Regions from separate parts of the Bacillus bruguierae genome, predicted to be linked through region 3. Evidence: a T-box and tRNA genes for the amino acid it is inferred to sense, from the RefSeq annotation. Region 3 holds a T-box; the other regions hold tRNA genes.
What was found. A T-box is a leader RNA that pairs with one kind of tRNA and senses whether it is charged. The one in region 3 lies ahead of ileS (isoleucine--tRNA ligase), so its partner is inferred to be a tRNA-Ile.
Positions count from the first base shown of each region.

Region 1: it encodes a tRNA-Ile, which carries the amino acid that the T-box ahead of ileS (isoleucine--tRNA ligase) is inferred to sense. The anticodon was not compared.
Region 2: it encodes a tRNA-Ile, which carries the amino acid that the T-box ahead of ileS (isoleucine--tRNA ligase) is inferred to sense. The anticodon was not compared.

Region 1 covers NZ_JBAWSX010000012.1:474-4,820, forward strand. The annotation lists tRNA gene WAZ07_RS18050 (tRNA-Thr) at 1-35, shown strand, start outside; tRNA gene WAZ07_RS18055 (tRNA-His) at 44-119, shown strand; tRNA gene WAZ07_RS18060 (tRNA-Leu) at 136-216, shown strand; tRNA gene WAZ07_RS18065 (tRNA-Gly) at 246-320, shown strand; tRNA gene WAZ07_RS18070 (tRNA-Leu) at 335-423, shown strand; tRNA gene WAZ07_RS18075 (tRNA-Arg) at 427-500, shown strand; tRNA gene WAZ07_RS18080 (tRNA-Pro) at 510-583, shown strand; tRNA gene WAZ07_RS18085 (tRNA-Ala) at 598-670, shown strand; tRNA gene WAZ07_RS18090 (tRNA-Met) at 687-763, shown strand; tRNA gene WAZ07_RS18095 (tRNA-Ile) at 768-844, shown strand; tRNA gene WAZ07_RS18100 (tRNA-Ser) at 863-955, shown strand; tRNA gene WAZ07_RS18105 (tRNA-Met) at 982-1,058, shown strand; tRNA gene WAZ07_RS18110 (tRNA-Asp) at 1,061-1,136, shown strand; tRNA gene WAZ07_RS18115 (tRNA-Phe) at 1,147-1,222, shown strand; tRNA gene WAZ07_RS18120 (tRNA-Thr) at 1,238-1,313, shown strand; tRNA gene WAZ07_RS18125 (tRNA-Lys) at 1,323-1,398, shown strand; tRNA gene WAZ07_RS18130 (tRNA-Gly) at 1,406-1,476, shown strand; tRNA gene WAZ07_RS18135 (tRNA-Ile) at 1,484-1,560, shown strand; tRNA gene WAZ07_RS18140 (tRNA-Asn) at 1,564-1,638, shown strand; tRNA gene WAZ07_RS18145 (tRNA-Ser) at 1,647-1,737, shown strand; tRNA gene WAZ07_RS18150 (tRNA-Glu) at 1,744-1,815, shown strand; gene WAZ07_RS18155 (alpha/beta fold hydrolase) at 1,945-2,850, opposite strand; gene WAZ07_RS18160 (L-lactate dehydrogenase) at 3,218-4,162, shown strand.
Region 2 covers NZ_JBAWSX010000027.1:172-4,518, reverse strand. The annotation lists gene WAZ07_RS25050 (DUF3965 domain-containing protein) at 1-955, opposite strand, end outside; gene WAZ07_RS25045 (CBS domain-containing protein) at 1,290-1,709, opposite strand; tRNA gene WAZ07_RS25040 (tRNA-Glu) at 2,456-2,527, opposite strand; tRNA gene WAZ07_RS25035 (tRNA-Asn) at 2,529-2,603, opposite strand; tRNA gene WAZ07_RS25030 (tRNA-Ile) at 2,607-2,683, opposite strand; tRNA gene WAZ07_RS25025 (tRNA-Trp) at 2,694-2,764, opposite strand; tRNA gene WAZ07_RS25020 (tRNA-Thr) at 2,768-2,843, opposite strand; tRNA gene WAZ07_RS25015 (tRNA-Phe) at 2,865-2,940, opposite strand; tRNA gene WAZ07_RS25010 (tRNA-Asp) at 2,951-3,026, opposite strand; tRNA gene WAZ07_RS25005 (tRNA-Met) at 3,029-3,105, opposite strand; tRNA gene WAZ07_RS25000 (tRNA-Ser) at 3,134-3,226, opposite strand; tRNA gene WAZ07_RS24995 (tRNA-Ala) at 3,245-3,320, opposite strand; tRNA gene WAZ07_RS24990 (tRNA-Pro) at 3,335-3,408, opposite strand; tRNA gene WAZ07_RS24985 (tRNA-Arg) at 3,418-3,491, opposite strand; tRNA gene WAZ07_RS24980 (tRNA-Leu) at 3,495-3,583, opposite strand; tRNA gene WAZ07_RS24975 (tRNA-Gly) at 3,598-3,672, opposite strand; tRNA gene WAZ07_RS24970 (tRNA-Leu) at 3,709-3,789, opposite strand; tRNA gene WAZ07_RS24965 (tRNA-Lys) at 3,807-3,882, opposite strand; tRNA gene WAZ07_RS24960 (tRNA-Gln) at 3,888-3,962, opposite strand; tRNA gene WAZ07_RS24955 (tRNA-Tyr) at 3,969-4,052, opposite strand; tRNA gene WAZ07_RS24950 (tRNA-Val) at 4,069-4,144, opposite strand; rRNA gene rrf (5S ribosomal RNA) at 4,149-4,264, opposite strand.
Region 3 covers NZ_JBAWSX010000006.1:127,947-141,328, forward strand. The annotation lists gene WAZ07_RS12450 (tetratricopeptide repeat protein) at 1-3,990, opposite strand, end outside; gene ileS (isoleucine--tRNA ligase) at 4,104-7,208, opposite strand; T-box leader at 7,263-7,504, opposite strand; gene WAZ07_RS12460 (hypothetical protein) at 7,690-7,926, shown strand; gene WAZ07_RS12470 (GW domain-containing glycosaminoglycan-binding protein) at 8,370-10,604, opposite strand; gene WAZ07_RS12480 (YjjG family noncanonical pyrimidine nucleotidase) at 11,415-12,104, shown strand; gene WAZ07_RS12485 (SMI1/KNR4 family protein) at 12,315-12,869, opposite strand; gene argS (arginine--tRNA ligase) at 13,365-13,382, opposite strand, start outside.

The DNA.
Region 1 (4,347 bases), on a different contig from region 3:
GTAGGTTGGGGGTTCAAGTCCTCTAGCCGGCACCAGTATCATGGCGGCTGTGGCGAAGTGGTTAACGCATCGGATTGTGGCTCCGACACTCGTGGGTTCGATTCCCATCAGTCGCCCCATTTTAAAAAATAATATGCGGGTGTGGCGGAATTGGCAGACGCACCAGACTTAGGATCTGGCGCCTTTGGCGTGGGGGTTCGACTCCCTTCACCCGCACTTTTAATTGAATAAGTCATATATGTTTTGCGGAAGTAGTTCAGTGGTAGAATACAACCTTGCCAAGGTTGGGGTCGCGGGTTCGAATCCCGTCTTCCGCTCCAATTTACAATATGACGCCGGGGTGGCGGAACAGGCAGACGCACAGGACTTAAAATCCTGCGGTGGGTGACCACCGTGCGGGTTCGACCCCCGCCCTCGGCACCATATGCGCCCGTAGCTCAATTGGATAGAGCGTTTGACTACGGATCAAAAGGTTAGGGGTTCGAGTCCTCTCGGGCGCGCTTTATTAACGGGAAGTGGCTCAGCTTGGTAGAGCACCTGGTTTGGGACCAGGGGGTCGCAGGTTCAAATCCTGTCTTCCCGATAGTTTTTTAAAATGGGGCCTTAGCTCAGCTGGGAGAGCGCCTGCCTTGCACGCAGGAGGTCAGCGGTTCGATCCCGCTAGGCTCCACTTATAACTTGTTTATGGCGGTGTAGCTCAGCTGGCTAGAGCGTACGGTTCATACCCGTGAGGTCGGGGGTTCGATCCCCTCCGCCGCTACCATAAAGGACCTTTAGCTCAGCTGGTTAGAGCAGACGGCTCATAACCGTCCGGTCGTAGGTTCGAGTCCTACAAGGTCCACCACTCAAGTTTTATATATATGGAGGTATACCCAAGTCTGGCTGAAGGGATCGGTCTTGAAAACCGACAGGCGGCGAGAGTCGCGCGGGGGTTCGAATCCCTCTACCTCCTCCATTTTTTTAAAAAGAATATTATATCATCGCGGGGTGGAGCAGTCTGGTAGCTCGTCGGGCTCATAACCCGAAGGTCGCAGGTTCAAATCCTGTCCCCGCAACCAATGGTCCCGTGGTGTAGTGGTTAACATGCCTGCCTGTCACGCAGGAGATCGCCGGTTCGACCCCGGTCGGGACCGCCATTTATATTAAGGCTCGGTAGCTCAGTCGGTAGAGCAGAGGACTGAAAATCCTCGTGTCGGCGGTTCGATTCCGTCCCGAGCCACCATTTTGAAATATGCAAGCCGGCTTAGCTCAATTGGTAGAGCAACTGACTTGTAATCAGTAGGTTGGGGGTTCAAGTCCTCTAGCCGGCACCATTTCAAAATGAGCCATTAGCTCAGTTGGTAGAGCATCTGACTTTTAATCAGAGGGTCGAAGGTTCGAGTCCTTCATGGCTCACCATTTTTATGCGGGTGTAGTTTAGTGGTAAAACAAGAGCCTTCCAAGCTCTGGTCGAGAGTTCGATTCTCTTCACCCGCTTTTTCTAGGGCCTATAGCTCAGCTGGTTAGAGCGCACGCCTGATAAGCGTGAGGTCGATGGTTCGAGTCCATTTAGGCCCACCATATTCCGCAGTAGCTCAGTGGTAGAGCTATCGGCTGTTAACCGATCGGTCGTAGGTTCGAGTCCTACCTGCGGAGCCATATAATATAGAGAAGTACCCAAGTGGCTCAAGGGGCTCCCCTGCTAAGGGAGTAGATCGCTTACGCGGTGCGAGGGTTCGAATCCCTTCTTCTCTGCCAGAAATTGGCCCGTTGGTCAAGTGGTTAAGACACCGCCCTTTCACGGCGGTAACACGGGTTCGAATCCCGTACGGGTCATATTAAAGAGATAGCATAATTTGCTATCTCTTTTTGTGTATAATGAATAGTTACTTCTCTATTTTAGCTGGTTTTCCTTGATTTTTATCCCGCTATTCGTGGGCAGTAATACTCCCACCTCATAATGGATCAAATAGAAGTATGAAATGATATACTGGATTTGTTTGTCTCATCTGCATCATGAATAATTGTTTGTAAAATAGATTCCCATATGTGGGGATCATCAGGTAAGAAATGTCCTGCATCTTTTATATAATGTGTTGTTACATGAGGAGTAGCTGAGGCTACTTTTTTTATTTCTTCTATTGAAGATAAAGTGTCGGCTGTACCATGCCAAATATGGATAGGAATAGAAATGTTTTGAAAATTAAATCCCCAGTGTTCTGCTACTGCTTCATCTACACTATTTCTTAACGCTTCTTTCATGTGGATCATAGTTAATTTAATATCTTCATCTGTTTGAATAAATTGTTGATCCCATTTGCATAAATGTCTATTTCCTTTTTTCATCCCTTGCATATATTTTTCAGGGTTCTTTTCCATTTGCTTTTTTTGAGCACGATATGCCCATTTTAATAGCAAAGGTAAGCGTTTGGAGATAAAGAAGGCAATTCGATTTTCGCGGCACATACTGGCTGGCGGCTCTTCATTTTCAAACGGAGTTGCACTAGAAACCATTTGTACGGATTGTAAGCGCTCAGGGATTTTGTAAGCACAGGCTGCTGCATAAGCGCCTCCGCCTGAGACACCTATAATAGAAAAAGTTTGGAGTTTTAGTTGATCTGCTATTTCATTTACATCTTCTGCCCAATTCAGAACTGTTCGATTCTGTTTTGGATCAGAGAGCCCGTAGCCAGGTCTATCTATTGAAATAAGTCGTATGCCTAATTGTTTCGCTACCATATCATCTGTTAATGCCCAAATTCTTGAACCGGGTGTACCATGAAACAGCATGACTGGTAATCCATTTGTTTTACCATATTCAATATAGGCTAACTTACGTCCGTCTTGTAAAGTTATGATGTGATCTTTCATATTATTCACTCCCATAATAAATTATAAACCGACTGTTCAGTCTAATCTTATAATGAGAGTAGTTTATTTGTAAATACTGGGATTTTCACTATATAATATAGTCTATTGGTAAAATGAAATACTGTATTATTTGTGTTCACAATCTAAAGAGAACGCTTCCATTAAAATCGATTCCATACTTAATATTATAACTTTCCCCTATATGTGATAAATTTCACAAATGGGTCATAAAATGTGAATACACTCACAAAAAAACGTGCTACAATATGTGTGTAAGGAAGTTAAACAATATAAAAACAGTATTTTAATTATTTACTTAAATGACAATGCTAATGATGATATTGAAAAATAGAGAGGGGATTTTACCATGAAAAAAGGTATTAACCGCGTAGTATTAGTAGGAACAGGAGCTGTAGGTTGCAGCTATGCATATTCTATGATTAACCAAGGTGTAGCTGAAGAGTTTGTTCTTGTTGACGTAAACGAAGCAAAAGCAGAAGGCGAAGCAATGGATTTGAGCCATGCGGTTCCATTTGCTCCATCTCCAACAAAAGTTTGGAAAGGTAGCTATGCGGATTGTAAAGATGCAGATCTTGTTGTTATCACTGCTGGATTACCGCAAAAGCCAGGTGAAACTCGCTTAGATTTAGTTGAGAAGAATACAAAAATCTTTAAACAAATCGTTCGTGGTATTATGGATAGCGGATTTGATGGTATCTTCTTAATCGCAACTAACCCAGTGGACATTTTAACTTATGTAACTTGGAAAGAATCTGGATTACCAAAAGAGCGCGTACTTGGTTCTGGTACAACTTTAGACTCTGCTCGTTTCCGTTATATGCTAGGTGAGTACTTAGAGGTAGATCCACGTAACGTGCATGCGTATATTATTGGTGAACATGGTGACACAGAGCTTCCTGTATGGAGCCATACTACTATTGGTGTACAAAAGCTAGAAACAATTTTAGCGAACAATGAAAAGTACAATCAAAGCGAATTAGACGAAATCTTTGTAAATGTACGCGATGCTGCTTATCATATTATTCAACGTAAAGGTGCAACTTACTACGGTATCGGTATGTCACTATTACGTGTAACGAAAGCGATCTTAAACAACGAGAACAGCGTATTGACAGTATCTGCATATCTTGAAGGACAATACGGACAACAAGATGTTTACGTAGGTGTTCCAGCAGTTATCAACCGTCAAGGTATTCGAGAAGTTGTAGAGCTTGAATTAAATGCAGAAGAAGAATTGAAATTTGATCATTCCGTAAAAGTGCTAAAAGAGACTATGGCACCAGTACTGTAATCCGAATTGTATAAATCCCTTTCCGGCCTCCCCTGTATATCCCTTTATTTCACCCCTTTACCGGAAAGGGTTTTTTTATGTTTTACTTTAATGGAAAACAATAACAGAATAGCAGTAAATTCCCCTTTTTTTCTACTAAAAAAATTATTTTAAAATAAAACGCTTTCAATAAATATTCGTCAAAA
Region 2 (4,347 bases), on a different contig from region 3:
TATAATCGATTCCTTTACATATATGCATAAGTTCTTCACAATAATACATTTGCTGTGGAACTTGAATCATTTCAAAAAATGGAATGTATGATAATAATTGCCCAATAAAGTGCTCATATTTTGTTATAAATTCCAACGACATATGTTCCATCATCTCTTTTATAACAAACAAATAATCATCAACATGAGTTGTCTTCAACGGATTAAGACGATCAGATATTTGTGCAATCACTGCACGCTGGCATGCTACAGCAGCATGGCTTGGTTCATAATATGTTAAGAAATCCGTACATTTTCTATATTTTTTTAATAAATCTAACGTGTATATATCACAAATATACGTATTGCAATATATTGCTAACTCCATTAAAATTTCATCTAACTTCTCTTTTGATAATCCCTTTGCTTGTTTACAAAGATAGAGAAACATAAACTCCATCATTTCTTTATGAGACAAAAGTGTTTTATACTTTTCAATACACTCTACATTAAACTTAATTCTTTCCCAAATAAAATCATCATTACTTTCTAATTCCGTAACCTTTTGTTTTATAATTAAATAATTCCAAGCAACTACTTGTGTAAATGCATCCCATGATTCATACTCTAGCGATGTTTGTACGAATTCCTCTAATCCTTCAGCAATCATAAAATCATAGGCCTGTTGATACCATCCTACTTCTTGGCATAAACGAATAATTCGAACTAAAGTTGGCATTTCATCTTTATGAAACTTCGGTAAATCATGTAATTTTTTCATTCCATATAAAATAAAAAGAATTAAATTTTCTTTCTTATAAAATTCTTTTTCTTTCCAAGCCAGAATAGTTCGTTCTTTTCCTTCTCCTTTTGGATACTTTGGTATAAGTAAAGAGAGTAAATCCGCAAAATTTTCCGGCTCTGTATACGCATCCGTAACCAAGTTCCAATTGGGTTCGGTTTGCACAATCCCCATATAATTCCCCCTCCATTTTCTATATGTATGATAAAATATTTGAATGCTATTAAACTATCCATCAATATTATTATATTCAAAATAACATATAATGCTTATATTTATTAGTATATCATTTTTTTCATATGTTAATAGTTATTAACAAAAATTCCAAAAATAATTTACATAAAATGTGAATTTAATCTGCGGGGAAACCCCCACAGATTATGAATTAAACTAATTAGGCGCATATTAACATGCTTATCCTTCACTACATCATTGCTTTCAAATAAATTTTCAGATGAAGCATTCCTGCCCTCAAATAGCAAATTGCAAACAGAATAAAAGTATTTATTTAGTCTGTTTGCTCTGATATTTCACTTAAGGCAACGCCTGCTTGATCATCTGCATATTTAGTTGTTGCTAAATCACCAAGTGATAGCATCCCAACAAGTTGTCCATGTTCAACTACTGGCAATCTTCTTATTTGGTAACGTGCCATTAACTCTGTCGCTTTTTCAATAGCGTCATCAGGTGACACAGAAATAATTTGTGTTGTCATAACATTTGTAATTTGATTGGAACCTGGATGTTTTTCTGCAATTCCCCGCACAACCAAATCACGGTCTGTTACAAGTCCGATAACTTGATTATTCTCCACAACAGGAATCATTCCTATATCTTCTTCTTTCATTTTCACCGCTGCTTCATATACGTTATCTAGTGATGTACATTGTACAATATTCGTGCTCATCAATTCTCGAACAGTTGTCATAAATATATTACCCTCCTTTACACACTTTAGCATCTCCAACCCTCTTCATTTCAATTCGCAAGTTCCTTAAAAGATAAACGAGATACCATCTCTTATTAAAAACAGATGAAATTACACTTTATCAAATGTAGAAAACTATGTAATCATAAAACGCAAAATAAATTGGATATTCACAGTTACAATGACCAATTCTAAAAACTTTAGAATTGCGGAGAGTAAATATAGACTTTATCGTTCTTATTTGAGAAGGCAGCTTGTAAAGATACAGAGCAATAAGCAGGATGAGGTTAGTAAAAGAAATACTTTATACCGTAAAATATTCATGCAACATTCCGTTGTACAATCATCAAAATGAATTGATGTAGTTCAATTCTGAGTATAGCTAAAATAATCAATTGGTAAAAATATAATGTACTATATTCTTTCCTAATTACACAAAATCATACAAAATCCTTCATTATTTATAATAAAAAATAAAACATTTTATAATATGATAAAGATATACTTATTGTTATAATAGCTTGATACGGCCATCAGTAGATTTTCTTTATTCGACTACTTTTGGTTAGTTGAAGCATTCTCATTCTTACTGTCCAAAAGTAGCTCAATAAATATATGTATAAGGAGATCATTAATCAGAAGTAATTATAATTCGTTATAATAAATACGATATACAGAAAATATAATGTATAATATTATTTTTCTTCAAATAAAAAGAGTCAGCATAGTGCTGACTCTTTTTATAATGACCCGTACGGGATTCGAACCCGTGTTACCGCCGTGAAAGGGCGGTGTCTTAACCACTTGACCAACGGGCCATGGCTCCGCAGGTAGGACTCGAACCTACGACCGATCGGTTAACAGCCGATAGCTCTACCACTGAGCTACTGCGGAATATGGTGGGCCTAAATGGACTCGAACCATCGACCTCACGCTTATCAGGCGTGCGCTCTAACCAGCTGAGCTATAGGCCCATATTTCTTACAGGGGCAGTAGGAATCGAACCCACACCGGAGGTTTTGGAGACCTCTGTTCTACCTTTAAACTATGCCCCTAAGTGGTGCCGGCTAGAGGACTTGAACCCCCAACCTACTGATTACAAGTCAGTTGCTCTACCAATTGAGCTAAGCCGGCTAGTTTTTTTACAAAAAAAAATGGTGGCTCGGGACGGAATCGAACCGCCGACACGAGGATTTTCAGTCCTCTGCTCTACCGACTGAGCTACCGAGCCTTTATGTAAATGGCGGTCCCGACCGGGGTCGAACCGGCGATCTCCTGCGTGACAGGCAGGCATGTTAACCACTACACCACGGGACCATTGGTTGCGGGGACAGGATTTGAACCTGCGACCTTCGGGTTATGAGCCCGACGAGCTACCAGACTGCTCCACCCCGCGATGATATAATATTCTTTTAAATAAAAAATGGAGGAGGTAGAGGGATTCGAACCCCCGCGCGACTCTCGCCGCCTGTCGGTTTTCAAGACCGATCCCTTCAGCCGAACTTGGGTATACCTCCGTATATATGAAGCTTTAATGGTGGAGCCTAGCGGGATCGAACCGCTGACCTCCTGCGTGCAAGGCAGGCGCTCTCCCAGCTGAGCTAAGGCCCCATTTTAAAAAACTATCGGGAAGACAGGATTCGAACCTGCGACCCCCTGGTCCCAAACCAGGTGCTCTACCAAGCTGAGCCACTTCCCGTTAATAAAGCGCGCCCGAGAGGACTCGAACCCCTAACCTTTTGATCCGTAGTCAAACGCTCTATCCAATTGAGCTACGGGCGCATATGGTGCCGAGGGCGGGGGTCGAACCCGCACGGTGGTCACCCACCGCAGGATTTTAAGTCCTGTGCGTCTGCCTGTTCCGCCACCCCGGCGTCATATTGAAAATTGGAGCGGAAGACGGGATTCGAACCCGCGACCCCAACCTTGGCAAGGTTGTATTCTACCACTGAACTACTTCCGCAAAACATATATGACTTATTGCTTATTTAATTAAGAGTGCGGGTGAAGGGAGTCGAACCCCCACGCCAAAGGCGCCAGATCCTAAGTCTGGTGCGTCTGCCAATTCCGCCACACCCGCATATTACATTTTAAAAATGGTGAGCCATGAAGGACTCGAACCTTCGACCCTCTGATTAAAAGTCAGATGCTCTACCAACTGAGCTAATGGCTCTTAAATGGCTGGGCTAGCTGGATTCGAACCAGCGCATGACGGAGTCAAAGTCCGTTGCCTTACCGCTTGGCTATAGCCCATCGAAATGGTGGAGGGGGGCAGATTCGAACTGCCGAACCCGAAGGAGCGGATTTACAGTCCGCCGCGTTTAGCCACTTCGCTACCCCTCCGACATTTAAGATTATATGGTGGAGGATGACGGGATCGAACCGCCGACCCCCTGCTTGTAAGGCAGGTGCTCTCCCAGCTGAGCTAATCCTCCATTTGCCTGGCAACGTCCTACTCTCACAGGGACAAAGTCCCAACTACCATCGGCGCTAGAGAGCTTAACTTCCGTGTTCGGTATGGGAACGGGTGTGACCTCTCTGCCATCATTACCAGACTATATTCATTTGAGACAATCATTATTATACTTGATTCACCGAAAAAGTCAACAAGTTTTTTATATTCTCTCAAAACTAGATA
Region 3 (13,382 bases):
TCTTTCTGTATCACCGTTTAAATGATAGGAAACACCAAGACCGATATATAGTTCATCCTCTTCTGGATGATGCTCTAATCCTTTTTCCAATATAGCAATCGCTTCTTGGTAACGCTCTTGATTACTGTAAAGAGCACCTAAATGTATAAAACTACCACTCATCATTGGAACATCTTCTGTTAAAGCATGGAGAATATATTCTCCTTCTTCTTCCCTTTGTAAATCTAGTAATATCGTGCCCTGCAACATTCGAATCGATGCGTCCGTCGGCCTTTCTTGCAAAATGTGCTCCGTTTCACGCAATGCCTCTTGCAGCCTTTCCCCATTGTCATCTACATGTTCTAAAAGCAGCATAATAAACTGATGTGCAATTTCATAATTCCAATGGTTTTCGAGCGATTTACGTAATGTTTCTATTGCATCATCAATGAGATTGCCATTTACATAAAAGTGTACAAATCGCTGTACCGCCCCGCCGTTTTCTTGATTTAGGTGGATTGCCGTTTCATACAAATCAATAATAGATGTAATAGAAAGTACATCTTGCGCACGCTTTCGAATGCGGCGATACATTTTTATAAAAAATGCTCCTGTTTGTTCTTCTTGCTCCATCTGTTCCATACATTTTTGTTCAAGTGCGGAAGCTGCATACATAAACGCATAACTCTTTTCTTCTTTTGATATGTCTAAATCTCCTAAACTATCACTTATACTTTTTCTTCGCTTTTGCAATTCGTCTATATACGTTACATACACTTCTTCATTGTGAACATTTTGCATAATAAGCTTTTCAATAACAGGTAAACCTTCTTTTTCATGCGAGGCAAGTAATATTTTCGCATAATGATGTAATATCTCTTCATGATTATTTTCCTTTGCCAGCGCCTGTTCTACATAAACACGTTCTTTCTGGCCATTACCAGATGCCCCGTATACATATGCAAGACTATTTAAACGCCATGACTCAGGAACAATCCCTTTCTTTTTGTTTAAAGCCGAAATCAGTTCCTTATGACGCCCGGCTTTTACTGATATATTCGCTAAATGCTCCATATTTACTAAAAGGGGGGCATTTTTACAACCTTCAAACATATGATGCTGTTCGTTCTCTAAATCTTCTTCAACATAGTAAATTTCAGCCAGTTTTAAATGCGCCATTGCAAAAGTAGAATCTCGTTTCACGCATTGTAAATAAGCTGTTTTTGCTTGTTCCCATTCTTCCAATGTTTTATACGCTTCTCCGAGTCTAAAATGCGGGAATGTATCTTCAGTGATCCGCGCCGCTTGCTCATATAGCCAAATAGCTTTCATATAATTTCCAGCCGACTCCTGTAATATTCCTAAATAACATAAATAATCTATATTATGATTATCTTCTTCAACTAAAGTACTTAAAAATGAAATCCCTCTTTGTAAAAATGGTGTATCTTCTAGCTGCGTCACATATATATCTAGTGCATCCCGGAAATTATTTTGTATACAAACGATTCCTTCTTCCATGATTGTTAAAGCCGATTCCACTTCTTTTTGCTCTATGCTTTGATCCATAGCAGCATTCCATAATACTTTCCCAGCATTAATAAGGAAGTCACTATCTTCAGTAAACTGTTTTTTCAGTCTAAAAATATATTGTTTTCCTGTTTCATAGCTTCTTTGTTTCATGTAGACTTCACCTATCCCTATATGACAGGATACATCTTCCTCGTCATGTTGAAGTCCTACTTCATACATGTTCAGTGCTTTTTCATATTGCTCTCGTTCTAAATAAAAGTCTCCTAAATTCGCATATAGTGCAGCTGATTGGACATCATTTTGCACTCCTTCTAGTAAAATCTCTTCTGCTTTTCTTTCATCATCTAATTCTGCTTCATAAATATCAGCTAACATGATATACGGAAGCGGCAGTTGACGATCTAATTCCTTGCCGATTCGCAGTCCGCGAATTGCCGATCGTACCTTTCCTAATTTATGAGCACACTTCGCACGCTCACACCAGACATATCCGTCTCGTTTATATTGTTTTAACAATATAGTAAACACTTCATATGCTTCTTCATCTCGATCTGCATCCATTAAAATAAGAGCATGATTAACAAAAACAAAACGATCTTCGTAACGCCCCGTTGCAATAGACGAATACTTTAGAGCCTGTTCTAAATCACCTAAATACATATATCCAATTGCCATATAACTCCAAGCTACTGGCTGGTCAGGATCTAGCTGGAGCGACGCGCGAAAACTGGCGATCATATCATGATAACGAGATTCATCTAACGCAATGCGTCCTTCAATAAAATGATAGAATGAATTAGAAGTTTTATGCTTCACTTGTTCTAATACTTTATTTGCTTGTTCCAGTTCTTCAATACGCACAAAACATTGCGCTGCATGAAGGTTTACATAATCGGATTCCGGATAGGCATGTAAAGCACGCTTCGCACAGCTAAATATAAACTCCTTTCCATCTTGTAAATCTAAATGCTTAATCGCATATAGCCATGTATACGGATTTTCGTTATGCTCATGTAAAAGCCTTAATAAATTTTCCACATCGTCGTGTTCAGCAAATTCCATGTGATCTGTTAACGAAAAGATGCGACGGAAATACAAATCATCTTCTTCACATAAAGAAGAAAGCAGCTCACTTTTCTCTTTTGGAACAATTGCGATAGATAAATAGTTTGTATTTACATACTGCTTTGCAAATTCTTCATATGTGACAAGTATGCGCTCTGCAAAATTTGGATCTTGAATATATAAAACTTGCAGCTGATCATTATAACCAACTACCAATTGCACATGCGAAACATGATCTATATCGACACTAAGCATAACCGGAATACCCGCATCGATAAATCTTTTATACATGTCTACTGCACCTACAAAAAAGCGACTTTTATAACCAATCCCTTCTACGTATTCAACTGTTTTTGACAACTTCGATCCGATTCCATCAAAAATATGCTTAGCAATTTCATCTTGATTTTCATGCTTTCCAAAAAGCTTCAGCATCATTTCGATACTTGCAGGTACACAGTAGTTATCTTTCTGCACGACAGGTATAATTGGTAACATCACTTCTTTTTGCTCAGCAAAACGCAGTGCGTTGTGATAAGGGGAATCTTTTAAACTATTCTCATTTTCTAACAATGTTTGCAGAGTAGCCCAATCACCTTTCGTATAATAGATTTCCGCCCAAATTTGTAAGAAAAACGATTGATAACTATGAAATGGCAACAACTTTTGAACTTCATGTAAAACTTGGCTCAGCTCATCATATGCTTTTTGATCATATAATCTTTTAATCTTTTCTAAATAAAAGAACGGAACTTGTGGAAATTTCTTCATCGCTTCCGTAATGATTTGTAATGATTCTTCATGTTCCCCTTTCATAGAATGTAGCTCAGCCAATAAATATGTTGACGTATCTGCGCATTCTTCATAATTCATTCCTTTTCGAAGTACTTCTTCTGCCTTTAGCCAATCGCCTTTAAATAAATAGAAGTAACCCCATTTATCAAAAATCGGAATTTCACTTAACTCTTCTGCTTTCTTCATATATGTATAAGCTTCCTCATAACGACGCATTTCCAGTATGCAGCGTGCCAATACGAAATATGTCTTTGCAAGGTGCTCTTTTTTAACAGAATTCCCTTTTTTTCGCAATGCCTCTTTTAACAAATCTTCTGCATCTAATGATTTTCGTTCATCAATTAAATCATCACAAAACCAAGTAAGAGTACGAAAACTGTTAAAACGACGATGCGCATACCGTACCATAAATCTACTATAAGATGGCATTAACCCTTCATCCAACAATTGAATAAGTGTATAAAAATCTTCTTCTGAAGAAATTTGACCGAGCCATTTTTTCATATATGAAAGGGATTTTCTTGCTCTTATTTCCTCAATTTCCTTTTGAATTTCCGATAAACCATTTGAAAATTCTTTCCTTTTTACGTATACCCTTAATTTCTCAAAGTCTCGCATCTTTTCACTCCATTCTTTTTTCATAATTTTATATACTAGTTATAGAACTTACAATGCTTTTTCACAGTTTCTTCAAAAGAAAAAAACAGAGCGTATACTCTGTTTTTCTTATCTTATATCTCGTTCGCTCTAAGATGAATCAACATATGCTTATTCCCTACTTGGATTTGCTTTGCTTGTTGCATCGATTCCTTGATGAATAATTGTTTCATAAGTAAGTTTTCTTGTAGTAATTCTTTATACTTCATAATTACATTCTGTAATTCCTCGTCACATTCAACTTCAATGTCTACTCGCAAATTTACTGGTAAATTCAATTGTTTTCGATATTCCTGTACAGCGCGAATAAATTCTCGCGCCGTTCCCTCCTGCAGCAATTCATCCGTTACATTCGTATCCATCATAACGGTATATAATCCATTCGTAGCATCAGCAAATCCTGTTTTCGGCACTTTTTCAACAAACACATCGTCTAATGTTACTGTTACAGCTTCTCCAGACGACATTTGACATGCTCCCTTTTGATCCTCTATAAACACTTTTACTTCTTCACTAGATAAATTTTGCAGCCAATGATTTACCGTATTGATTTGTTTTCCAAATTTCGGTCCTGCTTGTTTAAAATTTAGTTTTAACTGATATGACATATACTCCGCTTCGCTATGTTCGATCGTAACTTCTTTCACGTTAAGCTCATCCATTATAATCTCTTTATAAGAATCCCACTCCATTTCTTGCTTCGCATTCTCAAATACAACAAGTTTTGCTAATGGTTGTTTTACTTTTAGTGTATGTTGATTACGAATGCTACGTCCAAGCTCAACTACTTGCAAAACAGCTGCCATCTCTCTTTCAAGCTGTTTCTCAATTAGCGCTTCTTCACATACTGGATAATCTGCTAAATGAACACTACTGCCTTCTAAATTAAAATGAATATCTTCTGCTAAAAATGGTGTGAACGGCGCAAGTAGCTTACTAAGCGTAACAAGTACTTCGTGAAGTGTATCGTATGCTGCTGCTTTTTCAGCATTCATACCAGATGCCCAAAAACGACTACGGGAACGTCTTACATACCAATTACTTACCTCTTCAACTAATACGGCTATTTCACGCGCAGCTGTTGTAAATTGATAATCCTCTAAAGCAATGCTTACTTTTTGAATCGTACTATGCAATCTTGATAATACCCATTCATCCAATTTTGTTTTCTTTGTACTATATTCCTGTTTTGGATTGTATCCATCTAAATTCGCGTACAATACATAAAAACTGTATACATTTAACAACGTATCAACGAGTTTCGACTTTGCTTCTTGTACAGTTCGTTCTGAAAATCGCTTTGGATTCCACGGCGCACTATCTACAAGAAGTGCCCACCGCAGGGCATCCGCTCCAAATTTCTCTACTAAATCTACTGGATCTAACGCATTCCCTTTACTTTTAGACATTTTTTGCCCATTTTCATCTAACACATGCCCAAGTGATAATACACGCTTATACGGTGCTCTTCCAGTGTACAGAGTAGATACTGCAAGTAGACTATAAAACCATCCGCGCGTCTGATCAATTCCTTCAGCAATAACATCCGCTGGAAACTGTTCTTCAAATAACTCTTTATTTTCAAATGGATAATGATACTGAGCAAATGGCATCGAACCGCTATCAAACCAAACGTCAATTACTTCTGGCGTACGATTCATCGTCTCACCACATTTTGAACACTTTACCTTCACTTCATCCATATATGGCTTATGCAACTCAATATTTTCATCTACAGCGCTAATCGCAAAATTTCTAAGTTCTTCAATACTTTTCGGTGCAAATTGATGATGACATCCATCGCACTCCCATACGTTAAGCGGCGTACCCCAATATCGTTTTCGGCTAATGTTCCAATCAACCATATTTTCTAAAAAATTACCGAACCGGCCATGTTGAATATGCTCTGGATGCCATGTTACTTCATTATTATTTTGTAAAAATTGCTCTTTTAAAGCAGTTGTTCGAATGAACCAACTTTCATTTGCGTAATAAAGTAACGGTGAATCACAGCGCCAACAATGCGGATAACTATGCTCATACTTCTCCTTATGATAAAGAAGACCATGCTCAGCTAAATAGCGAACAATATCAACATCACACTCTTTTACAAATTTCCCTTGTAAAAAAGGAACATCAGATGTGTATTCTCCCTTCTCGTTTACAACATTCACAAATGATAGACCGTGTTCTTGAACCACTTTATAATCATCTTCTCCGTAAGCAGGTGCGATATGAACAATTCCTGTACCGCTATTGGCTGTGACAAAATCAGCATTTACTACACAATGACCATTTGTAACTTCTGCAAATTGAAATGGTGGTACATAAGAAAGACCTATTAACTCGCTTCCCCTGTGAACAGATAACACTTTATACTCTTGCTGCAGTACATCTTCCACTAACTCTTTCGCAACAATATAAACATCATCCCCTTGCTGCGCCCTCACGTATTCCATCTCAGGATGAACTGCTAACGCTACATTAGCGGGAAGCGTCCACGGCGTCGTTGTCCAACCGAGAATATACTCGTTTTCCTGATCTGCAAGCTGAAATTTAACTGTTGCACTTAAATCCTTCACTGTTTTATATCCTTGCGCCACCTCATGTGAGCTTAACGACGTTTGACAGCTTGGGCAATAAGGAGAAACGCGGTGACCTTTATATAACAATCCTTTTTCATGAATCGTTCCAAGAACATGCCAAACACTTTCAATATAGGAATTATCTAACGTGATATACGGCGTATTCATGTCAACCCAGTAACCAATACTCTCTGTAAACTCACGCCACTGCTTTTCATACGTAAATACACTCTCTTTACATTTGGCTAGAAAGGCTTCTACACCGTACTTTTCAATATCATGTTTCCCAGAAATGCCAAGCTGCTTTTCAACACCTAATTCCACTGGTAATCCATGTGTATCCCATCCAGCCTTACGCAGCACTTTATATCCTGTCATCGTTTTATATCTTGCAACCAAATCTTTAATGGTTCGCCCTAAGGCATGACCGACATGCGGAAGCCCATTCGCAGTTGGCGGTCCTTCATAAAATACGAAAGATTGTGCACCTTCACGATTTCGAATCGATTGCATAAAGGTATCCTGTTCATTCCATTGCTTACGAATTCGTGCTTCTCTCCTTACAGCTAATTCTTTCACATCTACCTTCTTCATCTACAATCACTCCTTAAGAAATAATTAAAAGTACACAAAAAACCCGTCCCTATCATTAGGGACGGGTTTACCCGCGCTACCACCCTACTTCTATTGATCAATGGCTCATCAATAGCACTCAGCAACGTACAATCATACGCGTTCCTTGTAACGGTAGACAACCGTTCGAACTTACTATGTTCAGCTCGACTCCTCGGAGATGATTTTCAAACATATACCGAACACCGGCTTTCAGCACAGCACCGGCTCTCTGGGGAACAGTGATATATTTTACTTGTTCTCGTCATCAGATTTGTATACTTTTGTTAACAGTTATTTTATTCCAATGCACTATCAATTGTCAATCATTTTAGAATGTTTTTTAAATTATATTTATTTAAATTCTACACTTATTGGAATGTGACATGCATAACAGCATGCCGCATGGTTAAACTACTGAAAGAGCTAAACATGTTTATTATTAGGAAAAGTGGTGTTTTTTATGTCAGATCTTTTAGAGCCAATCGAGTATGAAACAGGTACAGCGATTCAAACCTTTAACATTATAGAAACAAACGTTACTACTGATGGGTATGAGGTTCTGTTGAATATTGATTTAGACAGCGGTTACGAATTAGAAAATGTCAAAATGCAAATTACCTATGAAGAATTAGCAGGGTATGAAACAACCGATATCCATGAAGGGGTAAAATATGCTTTAGGATTTTTTAATCATTAATTATATGATATTTGTACTTTCCCATTAGCCTCCTAATGAATTTGGACACTTATTAAGAATCGTTTTATTCTTAATATCACCAAACAAGGGGGCATTTATTATGCAAAGAAGAACGCATTCTATAGAATGTAAACACTAGATACCTCAAGAAACAATCTGAGATTAAAGATAATATGTGTCCAAATTTATATAAACCTGTTTTAATATTTCGACATATAAGTCGCTGCTATGCAGAATACATTATGACCTGCACTTGCTTGCTCCCTTTGTTTTAAACCATTGCACGTGGCAGGAAAAGGCCCTGACCGCTCCTATGCACGGCCAGATGCTCTCGTCCTCCCATAAAAAGAAAGGGGTTTTATGTTGGTTTTTTAACTCATATTTTCTTGTTTCCATACATCCATATAAAAAGGTAGAGTTATTTTTAAACTCTACCCAATACTTTAATATGAAATTGCTCGTCTATTTTGAGTAGACCAATTGTTATAAAAGTCAGACCAATACATAGAAGCATTTTTCTCACCAGTCCAAGGATCGTTATAATAAAAATTGTTTTCATCATACCCTACAAGCGTAATAGCGTGAACTGTAAAACCATGCATAGTCATCCAAGCTACAACAGGTTTCCCAGCATCTAATTGTCTTTTTATATCTTGCCCAGTTAAATTTATTGAACTACCTGCGTATTTACGTACTAAATCCATTAGAGCAGGTGGATATATAGTCCAACCTCTACCAAAAGGGTTTCCTACAAAACCTAGATTTGGATCAAAACTAGAATACGGCATTTCGTATGCAAGTTGAACTTTATCTACGTTCGCACCTGCATATTGTAACATCATAGTTACAGAAGTTATCTCACAACCAGATACTAAATTTCTTGATGGCATATAAGGATCACGTTGGCTAATAATCGGCACATCCATATGTGGATAAGTAGAACCTTGAACAACAGCTCTACTATCTATCCAATTTAAACCACCCTTATTGTCTCTAAAAGCATACCATGTTACACCGTTGTAATTTACAGATAATTTTACATTTAAGTTCTTATTAGCAAAATTAGAAGCAAAGCCAATATAAGATGCGTTTTGCATACCATAAGGTCTTGACCATACAGTATGACCCTCAGGATTTGATACATGATACGTTTCATTCATTTCTATTATATTAGATGCACTAGAAATTGCTCTGGAGTCAACCCAACCCTCTTCATTGTTACCAATTTTAAAGTTATACCAAAGTACTCCATCTTTTTCCGTACTACGAATGATTTGAATTGGTTGATTTATGTACTTTACAGCAGGGTTAACATATTTAGCACTACTTTCACCATAAGGTAAAGTCCATACAATATGACCATTAGTGTCTCCAATCATTGCAGTTCTATCTTCATTCTGTATTGTAAGATTTGCTAATGTTTTTGCATCAACCCACCCTAACACTCTATCACCTAACTTGATTTTATCCCAAGTTACACCCCATTTTTTTACACTCTGTATAATTTGAACTTGTTTATAACTATAATCACTAACAGGCGCAATCCAATTTGCACCGTATTCTCCATATGGTACACTCCAAATACCGTCAGAAGGTTTTATAGAACCGCTTATTGTTAAGGTACTATTTTCAATTTGTACGTTTTCTAAATCCGTTACAACTCTATCACCATCTATCCAACCAATTAACTTACCGTCTTTACTTATGTGATACCAATTTGTGTTTCCTATTTTTACAGTTCTTATTACTTGTACAGTTTGATATGTATAATCATTTGTAGAACCTAAATATCTAGCACCAATGATACCGTACGGCGTTGACCATATCCCATTACCATTTGTATTTCCAATCATTACATTGAAATTAACAGAAGTCGATTGTCCTTTATCTAATGCTTTATCATCAATCCATCCGATAACTTGACCATTTAAACTAAATTTATACCATGTCGCATTTCCAAAAGTTACTTTTTTTATTAATTTAATGTTTTGGTAAGCGTATTTATCTGATAAGTCTATGTAGTTTGCACCGCTAATACCATAAGGTACAGACCATATACCATTATTTGATGTTGCACCCATTACGGCGTTTTCATCTATTTCTTGTACGTTTGTCAAATCAGTTAACACTCTACTATCAAGCCAACCGATTGTTTGTCCGTCTACACTAAATTGATACCATACTATATTGTTTACTGTCATTTTTTGAATCAGCTGAACTTCTTTTCCTACATACTTATTTGTGGAATCAACATAGTTTGCACCTTGTAATCCATATGGTACAGACCAAATGCCATTACCTTGTGAAAACTTAATAAATTGAGTCTCTTGTACTGTTGTTGCACTAGATTGTGAGGTAGATGGTTGACTAACATTCTCTTGTGGATTAGATGATTTAACCTCATTACTTTCTATGTTATACGATTTGGCACTGCTATCTTGTTGATTATTTGAATGTACATCTCTATCTTGTACATTTTCTAACTTACTATCATTATCTTTCTGGGTATCTGATTTTATATTACTGCCTTGTAAGTTTTGTGAATTATCTATTTTAAAACTATTATCTTGTGATTGATCTTGTAAATTATTTGATTTAATATCTTCACCCTGTAAGTTATCAGCTTTTATAAACGTTGGTTCTGCTAACAATAAACATACGCCAGTTACTCCTATCACCGCAACTGATTTACTACGTACCTTTAACTTATTATTTTCACTCATAATCTTATCTCCTATTAAATTTAAATTGTAAGTTTAATTGATTTATTGTTGTCTTATTCAAATACTTAGAGAGTATGCACTATTTTGTGTAAATAAAAACAAAAAAAAAGACCTTTTCTTAATAGAATTGGGTTACCGCAAAAATTCATAGAAAAGAGCCTTCCTATGAATCAGTTTACATCAAAAATCATGGAAGCACTAGTCCAAAACAAGATATTACAGAGATTTTCATGGGCACTTAGAAAAAGCCGCGAATACACTACTAGTAGCAGAATTAACAGTTTTTTTAGACTATGCAAAATTACACAAAATATAAAGAAGACTACATACAAATAATTTTCCCGTGCTCAGATTTTCTCATAATCCCTGCTTAGTATGACATATGTCATATACAATACTTAATAAATATTGTAATTTATTAAGTGTCGTAAAACATAGAAGATATTTTATTTATAACCTAGCGCTTTAACGTATGACAGGACCTCATATGAGTACGTTGATAAGACATTTTTATAAGACAGTTTGTATGTGACCACTACAAAAATTAACTATATATATCCATTTTAATTTTCCGTCATATAAGTCGCTGTTATGCAGAACGAAACATGACTGCTACTTGCTTTGTCATTTTGTTTTAAACCTTGCATGTGGCAGGAAAAGGCCCTGACCGCTTCTATGCATGACCAGATGCTCTCGACCATCTAAAAGAAAGAGGTTTTTATGCCGGTTTTTTAATTTGTATTTATATATATCTGGAGGATTAATATGAAGTACGAAGTTATAATATTTGATGCAGATGAGACTTTATTTGATTTTAAAAAATCTGAAAAACACGCTCTTAAAAATACGATGCTGGCATGTAATATAAAATATGATGAAAGTTATCATTTAAAAATATATAAGGCTATCAATACAGCTATATGGAAAGAGCTAGAGGATGGACTTATTACTCAGAAAAACTTAAATGTTGAACGATTTAAACGGTTATCAAATAAATTAAATGCTAAATTTGATGAAGTTGAACTCGCACAATTATATATGAAACATTTATCTAATGCTTCTTTTTTATATGATGAGAGTATAACCCTTGTCGAAAGTCTACATCAAGAATATAGACTTTCGATAATAACCAATGGTCTCAAAGATGTTCAAGATAATCGAATACGGAAATCTACTATAGCAAAATATTTTGAAGATATAGTAGTCTCTGAGGATGTTAATGTATCGAAGCCAGATTCTAAAATATTTGAGCACGCCTTAAACAATTTAAAGCATACTGACAAAAACAAAGTATTAATGGTAGGAGATAGCTTAACTTCTGATATACAAGGCGGAAACAATTTTGGCATAGATACATGTTGGTTTAATCCTAATCAAATTGTAAATACATCAGAATTAAAACCTACTTATGAGATTTCAAATTTGATGGAGCTTAAAAAGATACTAAAAAAATAGTCATATATTAAGAGAATAGTTATCTCAAAAAGATTTAAAAGAATACATTTTGAAAAAGATTGATTAAAATAAATTCCTACCGTATAAAAAAGCTCCTCTAGGCACTCAAATGGCTTAAGGAGCTTTTCAAATCCACTCGCTTCTCTGTACGTTCTTTGACAATGATGTTCTTCTATTTTCCACCCTGTCCCAACAGGAATTGCTTAATATTCAAGTATTCAATTCTCTCCAATATTTTTTGTTTTCAGCTTGTACAAGGCAGATAATTTCTTCAATATCACGCTTCTCTATATAGTATGTTCCGATTCCTCGAATCCACTGTTCAAAATTTGGGGCAATTGCCTGCCACTCCGTATCTTTATCATCGCTTGTAATGGCGTAAATTTTGTCCGTCTGTCGGTGAAGCAAAAATGTATAAGGATCCGTTTGAGCAATCATTAACCATTCACTTGGTCTCTCCCCTTCTCCCCACCAACAATCCCATCCTGTATTAATTTCAATCAATTCCTCCAAATAATTTCCGCGTCCAAACCAAATATTAAAGAACTCCCACTGATTCAAGTCATATTGACGAACAAAATTTAAAAAGACACTTTTCGGATGAAGCTGAAATTTCTCTTGAAATTCTTGAATAGGTTCCTGATGAATATTGTTCTTTAATAAAAATGAATCAATCTCTAAGTATTCTGCCATTGGAAGCATTCTTTCTTTCAACTTAATTTGAAGTTCCTCCATCGAACATAATGGATTCTTTTCCTTCGACATATGCCAGATACCCCCAATCATTCTCAATGTCTTGCAATCTAAATAATAGACGAAGCTCATTTGTTAACAATTCATTTAGTATTTTTCTTCACCTTTTAAAAGCTAAGAGGGTTATTTACTTTTCAACTACTTATCTCTAACCCATTCTTTATTTTCAAATAAGTCAATTTTTTCTGTATATTGTGTTGCTTGATTTGTTTGAAAATTACTCTTACATATCTTCTTATACAGTTTCAAGACTAATATCTAGTTGATCTTCTATTGTCTTTTCATAGATGTTTTTTGACTTTCTCGGTCTTATTTTTCTGATTAGAACGTTTTCCGTTCCGCTTTCGGTTTATGACCGCGCTTTTTCGGCTGTGATTTTGATTTCTTTTTTTGCGGAGTCGCCCGGTCTCGTGACTCAAAATGCGCCGCATCAATAGGAACATAATGATTTGTTATTATGTTTTCCAGGAATACTACTACTTGTCAATGATCAAATCCCTTTCTCTTTTACATCTCCTCAGGCGC